2 linked regions of the Magnetococcus sp. PR-3 genome follow. The protein of the gene in region 2 interacts with the protein of the main gene of each other region in a pairwise test. Links are inferred from orthologs where the notes say so. Each region holds a gene or a part of one and is shown on either strand. Other genes may lie near its edges. The genes, in order: mrdA and V5T57_RS00570.

What was found.
Region 1: the proteins of V5T57_RS00570 (region 2) and mrdA interact in binary tests that used the Escherichia coli proteins (3 or more experiments, as listed by UniProt). The link is inferred for Magnetococcus sp. PR-3 from one-to-one orthologs.

The regions. Positions count from the first base shown.
Region 1 is NZ_JBAHUQ010000022.1:20,670-30,938, forward strand. The notes cover bases 3,810-6,809. They hold mrdA (penicillin-binding protein 2), read left to right. Parts: upstream 3,810-4,394; coding sequence 4,395-6,224; downstream 6,225-6,809. Other genes in these bases: mreC (rod shape-determining protein MreC), read left to right, coding at 3,810-3,896; mreD (rod shape-determining protein MreD), read left to right, coding at 3,893-4,408; rodA (rod shape-determining protein RodA), read left to right, coding at 6,221-6,809. Outside these bases: glnD ([protein-PII] uridylyltransferase), read right to left, coding at 1-1,678; V5T57_RS13245 (rod shape-determining protein), read left to right, coding at 1,921-2,955; more of mreC, read left to right, coding at 2,973-3,809; more of rodA, read left to right, coding at 6,810-7,375; lpxD (UDP-3-O-(3-hydroxymyristoyl)glucosamine N-acyltransferase), read left to right, coding at 7,389-8,354; V5T57_RS13275 (methyltransferase domain-containing protein), read left to right, coding at 8,351-9,478; V5T57_RS13280 (TIGR04282 family arsenosugar biosynthesis glycosyltransferase), read left to right, coding at 9,475-10,077. UniProt on the Escherichia coli protein: Catalyzes cross-linking of the peptidoglycan cell wall. Responsible for the determination of the rod shape of the cell. Is probably required for lateral peptidoglycan synthesis and maintenance of the correct diameter during lateral and centripetal growth.
Region 2 is NZ_JBAHUQ010000001.1:132,783-138,028, reverse strand. What follows is about bases 1,720-4,892. They hold V5T57_RS00570 (penicillin-binding protein 1A), read right to left. Parts: upstream 4,524-4,892; coding sequence 1,920-4,523; downstream 1,720-1,919. Other genes in these bases: V5T57_RS00565 (hypothetical protein), read left to right, coding at 4,685-4,892; V5T57_RS00575 (NnrS family protein), read right to left, coding at 1,720-1,909. Outside these bases: V5T57_RS00580 (STAS domain-containing protein), read left to right, coding at 385-702; more of V5T57_RS00575, read right to left, coding at 707-1,719; more of V5T57_RS00565, read left to right, coding at 4,893-5,246. UniProt on the Escherichia coli protein: Cell wall formation. Synthesis of cross-linked peptidoglycan from the lipid intermediates.

The sequences.
Region 1 (10,269 bases), on a different replicon or contig from region 2:
AGCCTAGGCGTGGGCACACTTCGCGGGCAATAATGGCCCCTTTGATCTCATGGTTACCGCCACGCCCTTTAGCAATATCATGAAAGAGCACAGCCACCAGTAAAACCAATGGGTTGCGCACTCGATTGATCAGCTCAGTCGCCAGTGGAAGTTCGTTGGTGAGCTTGCCTGCACGGATGGCACGCAGGGCTTCCACAGCCAAAATGGAGTGTTCATCCACGGTATACACATGAAAGAGATCGTGTTGTGTTTGGCCAATAATCCGCCCAAATTCTGGAATAAAACGGCCCAGCAAACCGCAGTTGTTCATCCGGCGTAGCGCCCAGGCTACCCCTCTATTGGCGGTTAAGATTTTACGGAAGGATTCGATCACCTTCTCGTTGTGCCTAAAGTTACGGTCTGCCAAGGCTAAGTTGCCGGTGATCTGACGAAGCGCGTTGGGATGGATGCTCTTATCATACCGCTGCGCCGTTTCAAACAGTGTCATCAGCCGGGATGGATCTTCCTCAAAGGCGTTGGGGCAGCTCACCGTGAGCATGTCCCCATCCAGCACAAAGCAGTCTTCCAGCGGTACTGATTGAAGTTCAGTATCTTTATGTTCTTCCGCATATTGGTGAAGAAAGACTTGGCAGAGATTATGAATCTGCTTGGCCGTTTGGTAGTAGCGGCGCATGAACTGCTCAACGCCCAACATGCCTTCACGATCTTTATAGCTAAAATCTTGAGCAATGGTGACCTGGTGACCAAAAGTCAAACGGTCATCCCGTCGGTCTGCTGTGTAGTGCAGAGCGTTACGAATACGCCAAAGAAACTCCCGAGCTCGGGTGAAGGTGTTGTACTCCTCCTCGGTAATTAACTGTTGAGGAATGAGATCTTTAACACGCTGAACCTTATAGCGATATTTGGCGGCCCAGAAGAGGGTGTGGATGTCTCTTAAACCGCCTGGGTTCTCTTTAATATTAGGTTCTAAATAGAACAAGGAGTTGCCAAAGCGTTCATGGCGTTTGGTCTGCTCTTCCAGTTTTTCTTTAAGAAAACCGGCAGGATCAGAAAGTACACGGTCCTGAAACTGATCTCGAAAAGTCTTAAAAAGTTTGCGGTTCCCGGCTAAAAAGCGGGATTCCAGCATGCTGGTGCGGTTTTCGATCTCTTCATTAGCCTGCGCCATGCATTCATCTAAGGTGCGAACTGCTTGGCCAACATCCAAACCCAGATCCCAAAGGAAGTAGAGAACCTTCTCAATTTTGCCGGTAATGTCAGCTTTGGCACCATCCGGAATAATAAATAAAAGGTCAATATCGGAGTAGGGGGCCAGTTCCCCCCGGCCATAACCCCCCGTGGCGACCATGGCATACCGCTCTTCTGGACTCTCCTGAAACGTCGAGGCTTCATGTTCACTCAATTGATCAGAGATCCCATGAATGAGCGCGTGCAGGCGGTTGAGCAGTAGATCCACCACAAAGGTGTGTCCTTTAACAATGCGCCGTCCCGAGGCCCCACTTTCATGTTCGAGACGTAGGGCCTCCCGGCCCATTTGCAGGGCATTCTTAAAGAGTTGAACAAGCTCTTGCCGTCCTTTTGTTTCTAGGATATTGGCACCATGTCGTCGCAGAGAATCTGCAATGGCGGCGTCCAATTCAGCAATATTGACCAGAGGGCGTTTGGCATCTCGATGCATGATAAAGCCATTAATGAAGGTAATGCGCTGCTGCCCTGTAATGGGTGCTTGAAGCGCTGGTAGGTAACGTGTACATTCCTATAGCTTAAGTCCAAATGCCTCCGTCGCCAAGGATGCACCGTTTATTGCATACACTTTTGGTGTCGGAAAGGCTGGATATTGGCAGGGTTACGCCACTATGGTTTCAGTGACGTACAAACCCTATCTATAGAGTAGACCCTTGTACCTGAGGTTCCACGGTAATGTTGAGTAAACTTTTGGGGCTTTTCTCCACCGATATGGCCATTGACCTTGGCACAGCCAACACTTTGGTCTATGTGCGAGGAAAAGGCATCGTACTTTCTGAACCTTCGGTGGTGGCTATCCATGAAAGCCCACGGAATGGTCGTAAAGTCTTGGCGGTGGGTAATGAAGCCAAACGTATGTTGGGCCGTACCCCCGGTAATATTGTGGCCACCCGTCCCATGCGCGATGGGGTGATCGCTGACTTTACGGTGACGGAGGCGATGCTGAAGCATTTTATTCGCCGGGTTCATAAGCGCCGCTTTTTTCATTCTCCACGCATTATTGTCTGCGTGCCCAACGGTGCGACACCTGTGGAGCGTAAAGCCATTCGGGAATCTGCTGAGACAGCGGGTGCCCGAGAGGTGTTCTTGATTGAAGAACCCATGGCTGCGGCCATTGGGGCCGGGTTGCCGGTTACCGATGCCTCAGGATCCATGGTGGTAGATATTGGTGGCGGAACCAGTGAAGTTGCCATTATATCCCTGGCTGGCATCGTTTTTTCTCGTTCCATTCGTGTGGGTGGGGATAAAATGGATGAGGCCATTATGGCCCACGTCCGGCGTAAATACTCCCTGCTGATCGGCGAGAGCACGGCGGAAATGATTAAAATTCAGGTTGGCTCGGCCTATCCTCAGGAAGAACGTATTGAGGTAGAGGTTAAGGGGCGTGACTTGATTAATGGTGTGCCTAAGCATCAGATCATCTCTGATCCTGAAATTCTTGAAGCCCTGCAAGAGCCCATCAATGCCATAACCGAAGGGGTGCGTACTGCCCTGGAACGTTGCCCGCCTGAGTTGGCGGCGGATATCGTGGATCGGGGTATTGTCCTCACCGGTGGCGGTGGCTTGCTGCGTGGGCTCGATCGTCTGCTCTCAGAAGAGACGGGTTTACCTGTCATTGTGGCCGAAGATCCACTCTCCTGTGTGGTGATGGGATCCGGTAAAGCGTTGGATGAACTGGATGCCATGTCTGACATCCTTACTGACCAGTAAAAACTTGGTAGGATGAAATGCTGCCCTTGTGGAGCTTCATACGTCTGCACCGACAAAGATTAACGGCCGCAACCTTTCTGTTGCTGGCCGTTTTTCTATTATTTGTACTCCGGGCAGACTCGCCAGGTATGCAGACCTTTAAGGGGAGTGTTGCTAACCTGATGGGGGGGGTGCAACGTTTGTTGCTCTCCCCTGTCGAGGCTACCCGTGCAGCGAATCAACGGTTGCAGGAGCTAGGGCGGCTTGATGAGGAGAACAGACGCCTGAAGCGGCAGGTCTCTAACCTGGGGCCCATGCGTTTGCAGCTGGATGAGACCCTTAAGGAGAACAGGCGTCTGCGGCAGATTTTGCGTATGCCGGTTGAGCCTTCTTATACCTATACCGTGGCCCGTGTGGTCGGGGATAGCTCTTCTGCCTTTTCCCGTGTTCTGCTGGTCAACGCCGGTGCTGAGGAAAAAGTACGACCGGATACCCCTGCTGTAAGTCCTGCGGGTGTGGTGGGTCGTGTGGTGGCCGTTGGGACCCGGCGCAGTACTGTGTTGACCCTTCAGGATATCAACTCCCGTGTGCCGGTCCAGGTCCAGCGCTCCCGTTTACGGGCGGTGGTGGCGGGGCGTAATGATCAAACCCTGGATCTTCGTTTTGTGGTCAAAGGGGGGGATATTCATGTGGGTGATCTACTCATTACCTCTGGTACGGGGGGGGTGTTTCCCAGGGGTATTGGCGTTGCCCGTGTGACCGCATTAAATCTTAATGTCGATGGTCTGTTTATCCAGGCAAAAGCCCGTTCTTTGGTTGATTTGGATCGCTTAGAAGAGCTGCGTTTAATGCTTCCTGTGGTAGAAACCGTACCACTACGGGAGCGGGATGAGGCTACGATAACCGATTCCACCGATTTGCGGCCCCTGGGTCTGATGCCTGAAGCATCACCATCGCCATGACCTTAGCGGGTACCTTACTGGCACCTTGGTTGCCCTTTTTAAGTCTGTTGCTGGCGGTGGCGGTGCAGGAGGTTGCGCTGCCCTATGAGGCATGGTCGGTTTGGCGCCCAGATCTGTTGTTGGTTGCCCTGTTTTACTGGCGACTCTACCGCCCGGACCGCTGTGGGCCAGGTTCTGCCTTTAGTGCAGGTTTGACGGTTGATGTGCTCAGTGGGGGACCGCTGGGTATGAATGCACTGAGTAAAACACTCATTACCCTGTTGATTCGTCGGTTTGGTCGTCGGTTGCGGGCGACGGATGCCATCTTTCTATTGCCCATTTTGGCGCTATTGTCCATGCTGGATCAGTTCATTCAGCTTGGCTTGTCTACCTTGTTGCAAGGGTGGGGCGTGCGCTGGCCGCTTCTGTTTGGCCGTATTGCAGCCACAGCTTTGATCGCCCCTTTAATCGTGGCCCTGCTGATCCATATTCACCGTATCTGGTTGGGAGAAACCCCCCGTGCTGGAAGATGAGTACGAACGCTTCCGAATCGATGCCCGTAAACGGGTATTGCTGCTGGGTGGGCTGCAAGGTGGGCTGTTTTTACTGCTTGCTGGGCGGCTCTTTCAGCTACAGGTGCTGAAAGGGGGCGATTATAAAGATCTGGCAGAAGATAACCGGATTAGCTGGAACCCTATCCCGGCCCCCAGGGGGCGTATTTTAGACCGCTTTGGTCAGGTGATGGTGGACAATGTTCCAGACTACCGTCTGTTAATTGTTCCCGAGCGGGCAGGGCCCCTTATGCCACTGGTGGCCCGTCTGCGTAAGTTGGTGGATCTGACCGATGATGAGGTGGAAGGGTTACTTAAACAGGTTAAGCGTCAGCGCTCTTTTCTCCCTGTTCAGGTTAAAGACAATCTAAAATGGGAAGAGGTGAGCCGGCTTGAGGCTAGGCAGCACGCCTTCCCAGGTATGATGATACAGGCGCAAAGTCGGCGGAACTACCCCCATGGTAATAGTGCAGCCCACTTGCTTGGGTACTTGGGGGAGGTTGTCGGGCGGGATCGAGAACGATTTAGCCGGGTAGCTTTCCGATCAGGTGATCTGGTGGGTAAAACGGGCATGGAACGTGCCTTCGAAAAAAAATTGCGGGGGGATGAAGGCATCTCCGAAATTGAGGTTAATGCCGTTGGGCGTCAGGTGCGGCAGCTGCGGGCCAGCCAGCCAAAGACTGGTGAAGATCTGGTCCTTACCATTGATATGGCCTTGCAGCAGGATGCCGAAAAGGCCTTGGGGAATCGTGCCGGTGCGGTGGTGGTGATGGATCCCCGCAGTGGTGAGATCTTGGCCTTGGTTAGTTCTCCGTCCTATAATCCCAATCAATTCATTCAAGGTTTTACCAGTAACGCCTGGAATACCCTGATTAATGATCCCAAGCGTCCTCTCTCCAACAAAGTTCTGCAAGGTCAATATCCGCCTGGCTCAACCTTCAAGATGGTTGTGGCCCTTTCAGCTTTAGGGGAAGGGGTTATCACCCCGACCCAAAAGCTCCATTGTCCAGGGTATTGGTCGTACAAAGGTCATCGGTTCCACTGTTGGCACCGGGGGGGGCATGGCTGGGTAGACCTGAACAAGGCCATGTCTCAATCCTGTGATGTCTATTTTTATCGTATTGCCGATAAATTGGGTATTGACCAGATTCATGCGATGGCGGGTCGTTTTGGTTTTGGTCAGACAACGGGGATTGAGCTGGGCGGTGAGAGCCGAGGGCTTAACCCATCCCGTAACTGGAAACGCATGCGTCATCGGAAAATATGGTTTCCCGGTGAGACATTGATTACCGCCATTGGTCAGGGGTATCTCTCCGCCACACCACTACAGTTGGTCAATATGACAGCAACCATCGCCAACGGGGGGACACTTTACCAGCCTTCTTTGGTGCGCCCTCGTGGTGGTTACGAGCCCCGAGTGCTCAATCATGCCCGGCTGGATCCTGAACATCTTCAGTTGGTGCAAAAATCGATGGAGTATGTCTACTACGGTCGCTCAGGCACGGCCCGCAATGCCAAACCAGAAACGGTCAGAGCTGCCGGCAAAACGGGTACCTCACAGGTGGTACGGCATCGACGTAAAACCGAGGGAGGCAAGCCGATTCCTGAAGAGCAAGAACGGTTTAAGGACCATGCGCTGTTTGTCAGTTATGCCCCCTCAACAGACCCAGAGTTGGCTATTGCGGTGATTGTTGAACATGGTGGACATGGGGGTAGTACTGCCGCACCGGTTGCTCAGGCGATTATTGATGCACACTTTACCCGTCGACAACTGCGTTGGGAACGCCGAGCGGTATGAACAGCGATAAACGACAAAAACGAAAAGGTATTTTAACGCCTTCATCGCAACGTTTAACCATGGAAGAGCGGGTTTATCGCTTTCCCTGGGGCCTGTTTTTGGCGGTTCTTGCCATTTTAGGTATTGGGTTAGGGGTTCTGTATTCAGCTACGGGTGGGGACAGTAATATTCTCATCAAGCAGGGGGTACGGATTGTCGCCATGCTGATGCTGTTTTTTATGTTGGCCTTGGCGGGAGAAAAAGTTTTTCGGCACAACGCCTATTTAATCTACCTCTTGGTGTTATTACTATTGGTGGCGGTATTTGCCATGGGCCATATCGGTATGGGGGCTCGGCGGTGGATTGATCTGGGGATTATGCGCTTGCAGCCTTCAGAGCTGATGAAGGTGGCTCTGGCGATTGCTCTGGCGCGTTGGTTTCATGATCGAAATGTGGCCAAAGGTATTGGCTTAAAAGATCTGATCGGCCCCGCTTTTTTGATCGGCCTGCCCATGGTTTTAATCTTAAAGCAGCCAGATCTGGGTACGGCCATTGCGGTAGCGGCCATTGGGATTACCGTCGTGTTTGTGGCTGGATTGTCATGGAAAATTCTTCTTGGTGGTTTTGTTATGCTTGGTGCCGCCATGCCCTTGGTATGGAATAGTTTGCATGACTATCAGCGGCGCCGGGTTGAGACGCTCCTCTCCCCAGAGAGTGATCCATTGGGGGCTGGTTATCACATTATTCAGTCTAAAATTGCAGTGGGATCTGGTGGTGTGTTGGGAAAAGGGTATCTTTCTGGCAGTCAGAACCTGTTGAATTTTCTACCTGAACGGCATACCGATTTTATTTTTTCAGTGCTTGCTGAAGAGTGGGGCTTTGTTGGTGCCATTGTTCTGCTTGGGCTTTATGCCATTGTCGTTGCACGTGGTTTGTTTATCTGTATGACAGCGCGAAACCGCTTTGGAATGCTATTAGCTGTTGGCCTGTTAACCATGTTAGGACTGCAAGTTGTCATTAACATTGGCATGGTTGTCGGCATTCTGCCTGTGGTGGGGATACCCCTTCCTCTGGTAAGCTACGGCGGTAGCTCACTATTAACAACAATGGTGGCCATGGGGCTGTTGGCCCATGTGAGTATCCATTCAAAATCCATGAGCCGGACTGTGTAGCCGGGAGTGAATAATGAAATTATCGCAATTGGCCAGTCAGTTGCAGCTGACTTTGCATGGCGAAGATGTTGAGATTACAACCGTTTCTCCGGTGGAGTCCGCATCATCAGGTGCGCTCTCGTTTGTGTTAGAACCGGGCTATCTTGAAAAAATGGGCTCAGCCTCCGCTTTGATCATCAGTCAAAAAGTTGCAGAGACAGGGCAGGTCAAGCGACCACATTTAGTGAGTTCAGCACCGGCACTGGATGCGGGGCGAGCTGGTCTTTTGCTGGGTATGTCTGGGTTTGGTGCAAACCACCATGGCATTCACCCAAGTGCGGTTGTCAGCTCTAAAGCCACGGTGGGGCAACGGGTTAGTATTGGCCCCCATGTTGTGGTGGAAGATGATGTGATCCTAGATGATGATGTGGTTTTGCATCCGGGGGTGGTGATCCATCAACGCTGTGAAGTTGGGGCAGGTACCATCATCCATAGTGGTACCGTTGTGGGCTCCGATGGCTTTGGCTATGAATTTGTCCAGGGTCAGCACCAGCGTATTCCACACTTTGGTAATGTCGTCATTGAAGAAGGGGTGGAAATTGGTGCCAATACCACCATTGACCGTGCCCGCTTTGGTGAAACACGTATCGGTGCCGGAACCCGTATCGATAACCAGGTTCAAATTGGACATAATGTTCAAATTGGCAAGAGCTGCATTATTGTTTCTCAGGTGGGTATTGCGGGATCGTGTATCATTGGTGATTATGCCATTCTTGCTGGTCAAGCGGGCTTGGCGCCCCATGTTGAGGTGGGCTCGGGGGCGCGCATTGGTGCCAGTACAGGGCTGGCCTCCGGTAAAGTGCCTGAGGGTGAAACCTGGACCGGTTGGTGGGGGCAGCCGCACAGGGAAAATATGCTGCAGATTAGTACTTTAAAGAAACTTCCTGCCTTTATGAAGCAGGTGAAGGCATTTATGAAAAAGATGGAGAATACCCCATGAACATGACCAGCCATGTGCAAAACCGCTATGCCGCAGGTGCCCAGGCCGTTGAGCCAGAGCTGTGCTGCCCGGTGGACTATGATCAAGATCTTTTGAAACTGTTGCCTAAAGAGATTGTTGATCGGGATTATGGATGTGGGGATCCCTCCCGCTATGTCAAAGCGGGTGATACCGTTTTGGATTTAGGCTCTGGTGGCGGTAAAATCTGCTACATGGCAGCTCAATTGGTGGGAGAGGGCGGGCGTGTGATCGGTGTGGATATGACCGATGATATGCTGGCTTTAGCCCGCCAGTTTCAGTCTGAGATGGCCGAGAAGTTGGGTGAGGATCGGGTTGCGTTCCATAAGGGGCAAATTCAGGATTTGGCGTTGAGTTTGGATGCGGTCTCGGCCTATTTAGCTGAACACCCCGTGCAGAGCGTGGAGCAGATGCAAGCCTTTGAGGCTTGGAAGCAGGCTCAGCGCTCAGAAAGCCCAATGATTCCATCCAACTCTGTGGATCTGGTGGTTTCCAACTGCGTGCTGAACTTGGTGGATGATGCCCATAAGCAGCAGTTAATGTCAGAAATTTTTAGAGTTCTTAAGCCTGGAGGCCGAGCAGCAATCTCCGATATTGTCAGTGATGCACCCATTCCTGATGCAATGAAAAATGATCCTGAACTCTGGTCTGGTTGTATTTCTGGTGCTTTTGAAGAGGCAGGGTTTGGGGATGCTTTCCGTGCGGCTGGCTTTGTGGGGGTTGCTTACGATAAGTGGGATGAAAAACCGTGGCGGGTAGAGGGGGGCATTGAGTTCCGCTCTGTCACCATCGTAGCTCATAAGCCGCCCGTGGTTGATCCATCCGATCAAGGCCATGCTGTTATTTATAAAGGCCCCTTTACCCATGTCACCGATGAGTGGGAAAATATCTACCCCTGTGGGCAACGTATTGCGGTCAATAAGCAGACCTATGAGCTGCTGGGGCGTGAGCCTTATGTCGAACATTTTATTCGCATGGCACCGGCACGGAGTATGTTGCCAACACCCTTTACCCAAGGTCCCGGTACCATCCGTCCTGTTGAGATGATTCGAGGTGGCTCCAGCAGCAGTGGTGGAAGCTGCACCCCTGGTGGGGGCTGCTGTTGAGATTAAATTTGGCACTGATGGCCCGTGTACCCCAGCTTGGTAAGGTTAAAACCAGGCTGGCGGCTACACTGGGTGATCAGACCGCATTGCATGCCCACTGTACGTTATTGAAACATGTGGCCAAACAGCTTCATGCTTGGCCCGGCTCATTGACCTTATGGGCAACCCCTTCCGCTGAACATCCCCTGTTTGAACAACTATTCCCTACGGCTCAACGATCTCTTCAGCCCCAGGGGGATTTGGGTGAGCGTCTGATGCATGCGGTGGATAGCGGCTTGCAACAAGCTGATGGTGTCGTGTTGTTAGGGGCGGATGCCGCTTCTGTTACACCGGCATTGTTGCTACAGGCCGCCCAAGCATTGCTTACCCATGATGTTGTGATGGCCCCTGCTGAGGATGGGGGCTATATTCTGCTGGGGGTTAAACAGTGTGTGCCCAGCCTGTTTCAGCAGATTACCTGGGGTGGGGAGGCTGTGGCTCAGCAAACCCGACAGGCTATTGTTAAGCAGGGGCTGACGCTGTGGGAAAGTGAACCGCAGTGGGATGTGGATACCCCCGAAGATTGGAGCCGTTTTTTACAGAACTTTCAGCCTAACTGAGTACCGGTTTTGGTTGAGTAATAGAGGTGTCTTATTACTGGTATGCCATCTCTGTGTCTCCTATCCCCATTCCATGAGATCTCTCCGGCTTTAGTGTAGGTAGCTTCTCCTTCACAGATCTTATTCTGAGCTAAATGGGGATCCGCTTTTCCTCTCTTTGGTTTTTTCCTGCACGCTTACCACGCAAAAAAA
Region 2 (5,246 bases):
CTTGAGCATCTTGCCGACCCTAAAGAGAGAAAGTGTGGATCTTTAGACCGTTGGTCTGTGTGAGGGGTTAGGCGACCACTTATTTGTGGGGCTCTGTTCCGTAAAGAAAGTTGTGTTTTATGACGTAGATCTGGGGTTCATCCAGTTGTTGATGATTCAACCTCAAAATACCTATCTCAAACGGTTCAAAACCTACTGGGCACGTCAAAATCTGAAGGACTCTATGGTGAATGGTTGGCGGACCGTGCCCCCTTTTATTTCATGGTGAGCACGCATGACTTTTTATTGAGATATGCTTTCTCAAACAATCTCGTTGATCTCACCCATATTTATGCCAAGATGTCATGTATAGATTATGTAGGATTTATTGAGCAGGTGGGACAGATGATTACACAGACAGTCAATCCTGAATTTGCATTAAAAGTAGATGCACACTCCTTCTGCATCATCCCCCAAAGTGCGCCAGGTTTTTATTCCTATACCCCTTACCTTGAACTGGCAGAGCGTATTCCCGATCATTTGGATGTGGTCATTGACTGTACCAAGATAGAGGTCATGGACAGTGTCGGGTTGGGGGTGTTTCTGCTTTTTCACCAAGCCTTAGGTGAAAAAGCCTACACCATTGCCATACGCAACCTACACCCTAAGCTCGAACGCCTCTTTAAAGTAGCAGGTCTAGATCAGGTTTTTAGGCTGGTCTAGCGCTCTATCCCACTTTTCCATCGGGGCGTGGCGTCAGTAAAATAGGCAGATAGCGAATTAAAATAAGCAGCATGGCGGCCATCCAGATACTTCCGGATAACCAGTAGCTTTCTCCCAATACCTCTTGCCAAATCATGGGGACGATTGATCGTACCAATAAAGCGACCAAGAACAGGCCGTAGGCTAGTACTGTCCATGGGTGTGGTTGGATGGGGCGGCCGGTATGGCCCAATCCTACCCGGGTAACAATACCGATCAAAAAGAGCCCCCCAACCCCAATGGTCCAGATGTGAAAAGCTGTGAGGATGCGGACAACATCCAATTTAAAAGGTAGTGCTAAGGCTATGAACCCCAGAGGAATGGACAAGTAGCCCACATGCATCACCCACACAATGGGTGCACTGGCGGTGCGGTGTCCGTTCCAGCGTGCGAGACGCATGAGGTGAAGTATGCCTGTGGGAAGGTAGAGAAAGGCCATCCATGGGTTTTCCATACCCATAAACATCATACCCGCGATGACCAGCAGTGTCATAACCAAGGTGGCGTTCTCAAGCCAGGGTAGGGGGGTGTAACTCGCTTGGCTATCCCGCCCACTGTTCTTTAACCAGTTCACGGTAAAGAGTGGAATAATACGACCCCCTATGGCCGTAACGATCAAGATCAGCGCAGCCATACCCAGTTTGGGGCCCGTACTGGCCCAAGGAATGGGGAGTATCTCCAAAGCCGTGGGAACAGAGAGGATATTGATAACGGCGTACAGCCCATAGGCCAAGAGTACTGACCGATGCCAAGGGTTCTTTGAACCACCCAGGTGGTAGAGAAAGAGAAGAAGGGTCAGGAGAGGAAATAGAGCATTGCCCACACTTACCCAGATTTCGGGTAACGGGCCAGAGAGCATTAAGACCAATCTACCGATCAGCCAGGCTGTGGCTAGCAAGAGGGTCTGTACCGGGGTAACCAGGGGTTTGCCGACCCAATTCCCTGCGGCAGTCAGTAAAAAACCCACTCCAATGGCACCACAAAAGCCAAAAACCAGCTCATGGCCATGCCAAAAAACCGGCATGAGTGTGCTATCGATCAGCATGGGGACCAGTGGCCAACCTTCAGGGATGAGTAAGGTTCCTACCCACATGGCCATGGCCAAAAAACCGTAGCTCAGCCCTAGTAGAAAAAAGAGTCGAAACGGTGTGGCAAAGAGAGAGGGCATGGTTCACCTATTAATAAAGACCAGAAGGTATAGAGATACCCGGTGATCCTCCGGTTTGAGATGTTGAGCCTTGGTTTAATGTTTGTCCACGGTGGCGAGCAGGGCTGCGGCGTTGACGAAGCTCCTTGGCCCGCACGGTGCGATCATCCGGTTTAAAGGCTTCTAATACCACCCGTTTGGTGCTGTCGGTCACAGGACCGCCGTCATGACCATCTACAGATTCCAGATAGATGCCCGCCGGGACGGGAAAATCTACCACGGGCCGATCTTTAAGGGCTGCTTGCATATAGTTGGTCCAGATCGGTAGCGCTGCCTTAGAGCCTGTTTCTTTATAGCCAAGGGTCTTGTAATCATCCCGGCCTACCCAAACAGAGGTAACCAAGGAGGGGCTATACCCAAGGAACCAGGCATCGCGTAGATCGTTGGTGGTCCCTGTTTTACCGGCGAGGGGACGTTTAATGACCCGGGCACGGCGCCCCGTACCATGGCTGACCACCCCTTTAAGCATACTGGTTACCTGGTAGGCGACTTTGGGGTCCATAACCTGCTCCCCAAACATGTTTTCATGGCCTTTGGGTAAATCGGTTTTACGGCCTTGCAGCATGTCGGTAATAGAGCGTTCCGTCTCTTTATGGCACAACAGGCAGTCCCCCCCACCATGACGGTGGATGGTACGTCCATACCTATCTTGGACGCGTGCAATATAGACCGGTTCCACCAATTTACCGCCATTAGGGAAGGCTGCATAGGCTTGGGCCATCTGCATGGGGGAGTAGTTCATGGTACCCAGGGAGATGGAGAGGTCGCGTCTGGATTCTGGAATACGCAACCCAAACTTTTGCACAAAAGGAACGACCTTTTTGACCCCCAGGTTTTTCATCAGTCGAATGGTCACAAGGTTTCGGGAGTGTTCTAACGCCACCCGGAGTGTTGTGGGTCCATGAAAGCGTTTTTCATAGTTTTCAGCTTTCCATATTTTACGCTCTCCGGTCACGCCATCATGATAGACAATGGGGATGGGGGAGTCATCAATACGGGTGGCTGGATTATAGCCATTGGCCAAGGCTGCGGCATACAAAAAGGGTTTGTAAGCTGAGCCCGGTAGACGTTTGGATTGGGTCGCTCGGTTGTATTCACTCCGGCTAAAGTCATAGCCACCCACCATGGCAATGATCTGCCCGGTGTGGGGGTCCATACTGATGAGCGCAGCTTCGGCATCCGGCTCCTGGGCCAAAATGGCTTGATGACCTGGAATAAGTTCACCAGGGTTATGCGGGTCCGGTTTGAGTACAGGTTTTAGATCCACTAAAATGATGTCTCCTACCTGTAAAAGATCACTGATTTTTTTGATCTTTCGGCCGGGTCTTAGCTTTTTCTCGGTGCGTGGACGTGCCCATTCAACACCAGAAAAGGGCAGGTCAAAACTATGCCCTTTGGCCAACATAATTTTAGCAGGCCCCTCTTTAGGAATTTCAAGCACCACCGCTTTGACAAAGCCCTGAGTGGTGACAGGATCCTTCTCCACCTTTTTGAGCCATTTGGCCATGGCGGTTTGATCCAGGTTCTCAATGGTGCCGATGGGGCCCATGTAACCGTGGCGTTTACTGTACGCGACCAGACCATCTCTTACCGCTTGCTGAGCGGCGACCTGTAGGGTGGGATCCAGGGTGGTGTAGACATCCAGCCCCCCTCGGTAGAGACGGTAGGATCCCCACTCCTCTTGCAAGGTGCGGCGTACATGTTCCAAATAGTGTGGAGCAACCTGTTCTAAGGGAACCTGAGGACGGGCCAGATCCAAGGGGCGTGAGACCTCTGCTTTGGCTTGCTCACGGTTGATGTGGCCAACATCATACATGCGCTGTAAAACAGCCCGTTGTCGTTTTTTTGCCCGCGTTTTGTAGCGCCATGGTGAATAGCGGGAAGGGGCCTTAGGCAGAGCGGCAAGCATCGCCATCTGGGCAATGGTCAACTCTGAGACATCTTTATTGAAATAAATACGTGCTGCGGAGCTAACCCCGTAAGCGCCTGCACCCAGATAGATCTGGTTGATGTAGAGTTCAAGGATCTCCTGTTTGGTGAGGGACTCTTCAATACGCAGGGCTAGGATGGCCTCTTTAATTTTTCGTGTATAACTACGCTCGGCTGTGAGTAAAAATGTTTTTGCCACCTGCTGGGTGATGGTGGAGGCGCCCTGGACCACCCGACCGGCTTTCATGTTGGTGATGAAAGCCCGGACAATGCCGACAGGGTCCAGGCCAAAATGGCTGTAAAAACGAGCATCTTCTGTTGCTAAAAAAGCGTTAATGAGCATAGGCGGCACATCTTTAATGGGAATAAACTTCCGCCGCTCAATATAAAACTCCCCCATCAACCGGTAGTCTCGGGCATACACCCGTGTCACCAAAGAGGGGTGGTACTCCTCTAAACTGCGTAGCGTCGGCAGATCTTTAGAGAACTTAAGATAGATGGACCAACCGTAAATACCGCCTGCCAGGGAGAGGAGTAACCCCAGTACAAAAAGACGTTTAAACCAGCGCCATACCCAGCTGGATTTACGTTTTGGTTTCACCGCACCTTTTTTCGGTGCACCCTTGTCTGTATGATTTTCCGGCATGGGGAGTATTCGCCGTTCCGTTTGCGTGAAATCCACTGTCCCATTGCGCACCCCCAACTAACAAAGGGTACTCAAAAATGGATAGTTTACCGTTTATAAAGCTATTCCAAAAGGTCAGGCCGTGTGTTTGGGCCCAGATTATCCTATTTGGCGTGATTTTTTTGCTTACGCTACCCTCATGGGGGGCTCAAGCGCGTTTGGATGAGCATAAAAATGGCATGCATCAACTCTTTATTCCTGTTGGTGCCCTGCAAGAACACCCCCAACGTTGCCAAATTTTACAAGGTTGGCCCGCTGGAGGTGTTACCTTACGATGCCAAGCGGCCATTTGGAATACCATTAAGCCACCCAAAATGGCGCCCCACTTCAAAGCACAGCTGCAGTGGAGTGGGCAAGGCGTGCGTATTTTACCCTTAAATGGAGAGCAGCCCCCTGAAGTGGTGATGGCAGAAAAAGGGCTTTGGGTTCGGTGGCCACAAGCTCTGCAGAGCACACTCATAGAGTTGAGTCATCTAGAGATCCAGTATGACGAAGCGGCGTGGCATCTGTTTCTTGGCGGAGCATCCCGACTTCCTGAACCTCAAGTAAACTGGTTGGCGGACTCGGCAACCTTGGTGGTGGATTGGCCGAACACGCTGCATGCCCAGGTGGTTTTGCCCCGTATTGAAGATCCATGGGTTAAACAGGCACAATTGGGTACCCATGATGAAGGGGTTCGGTTGG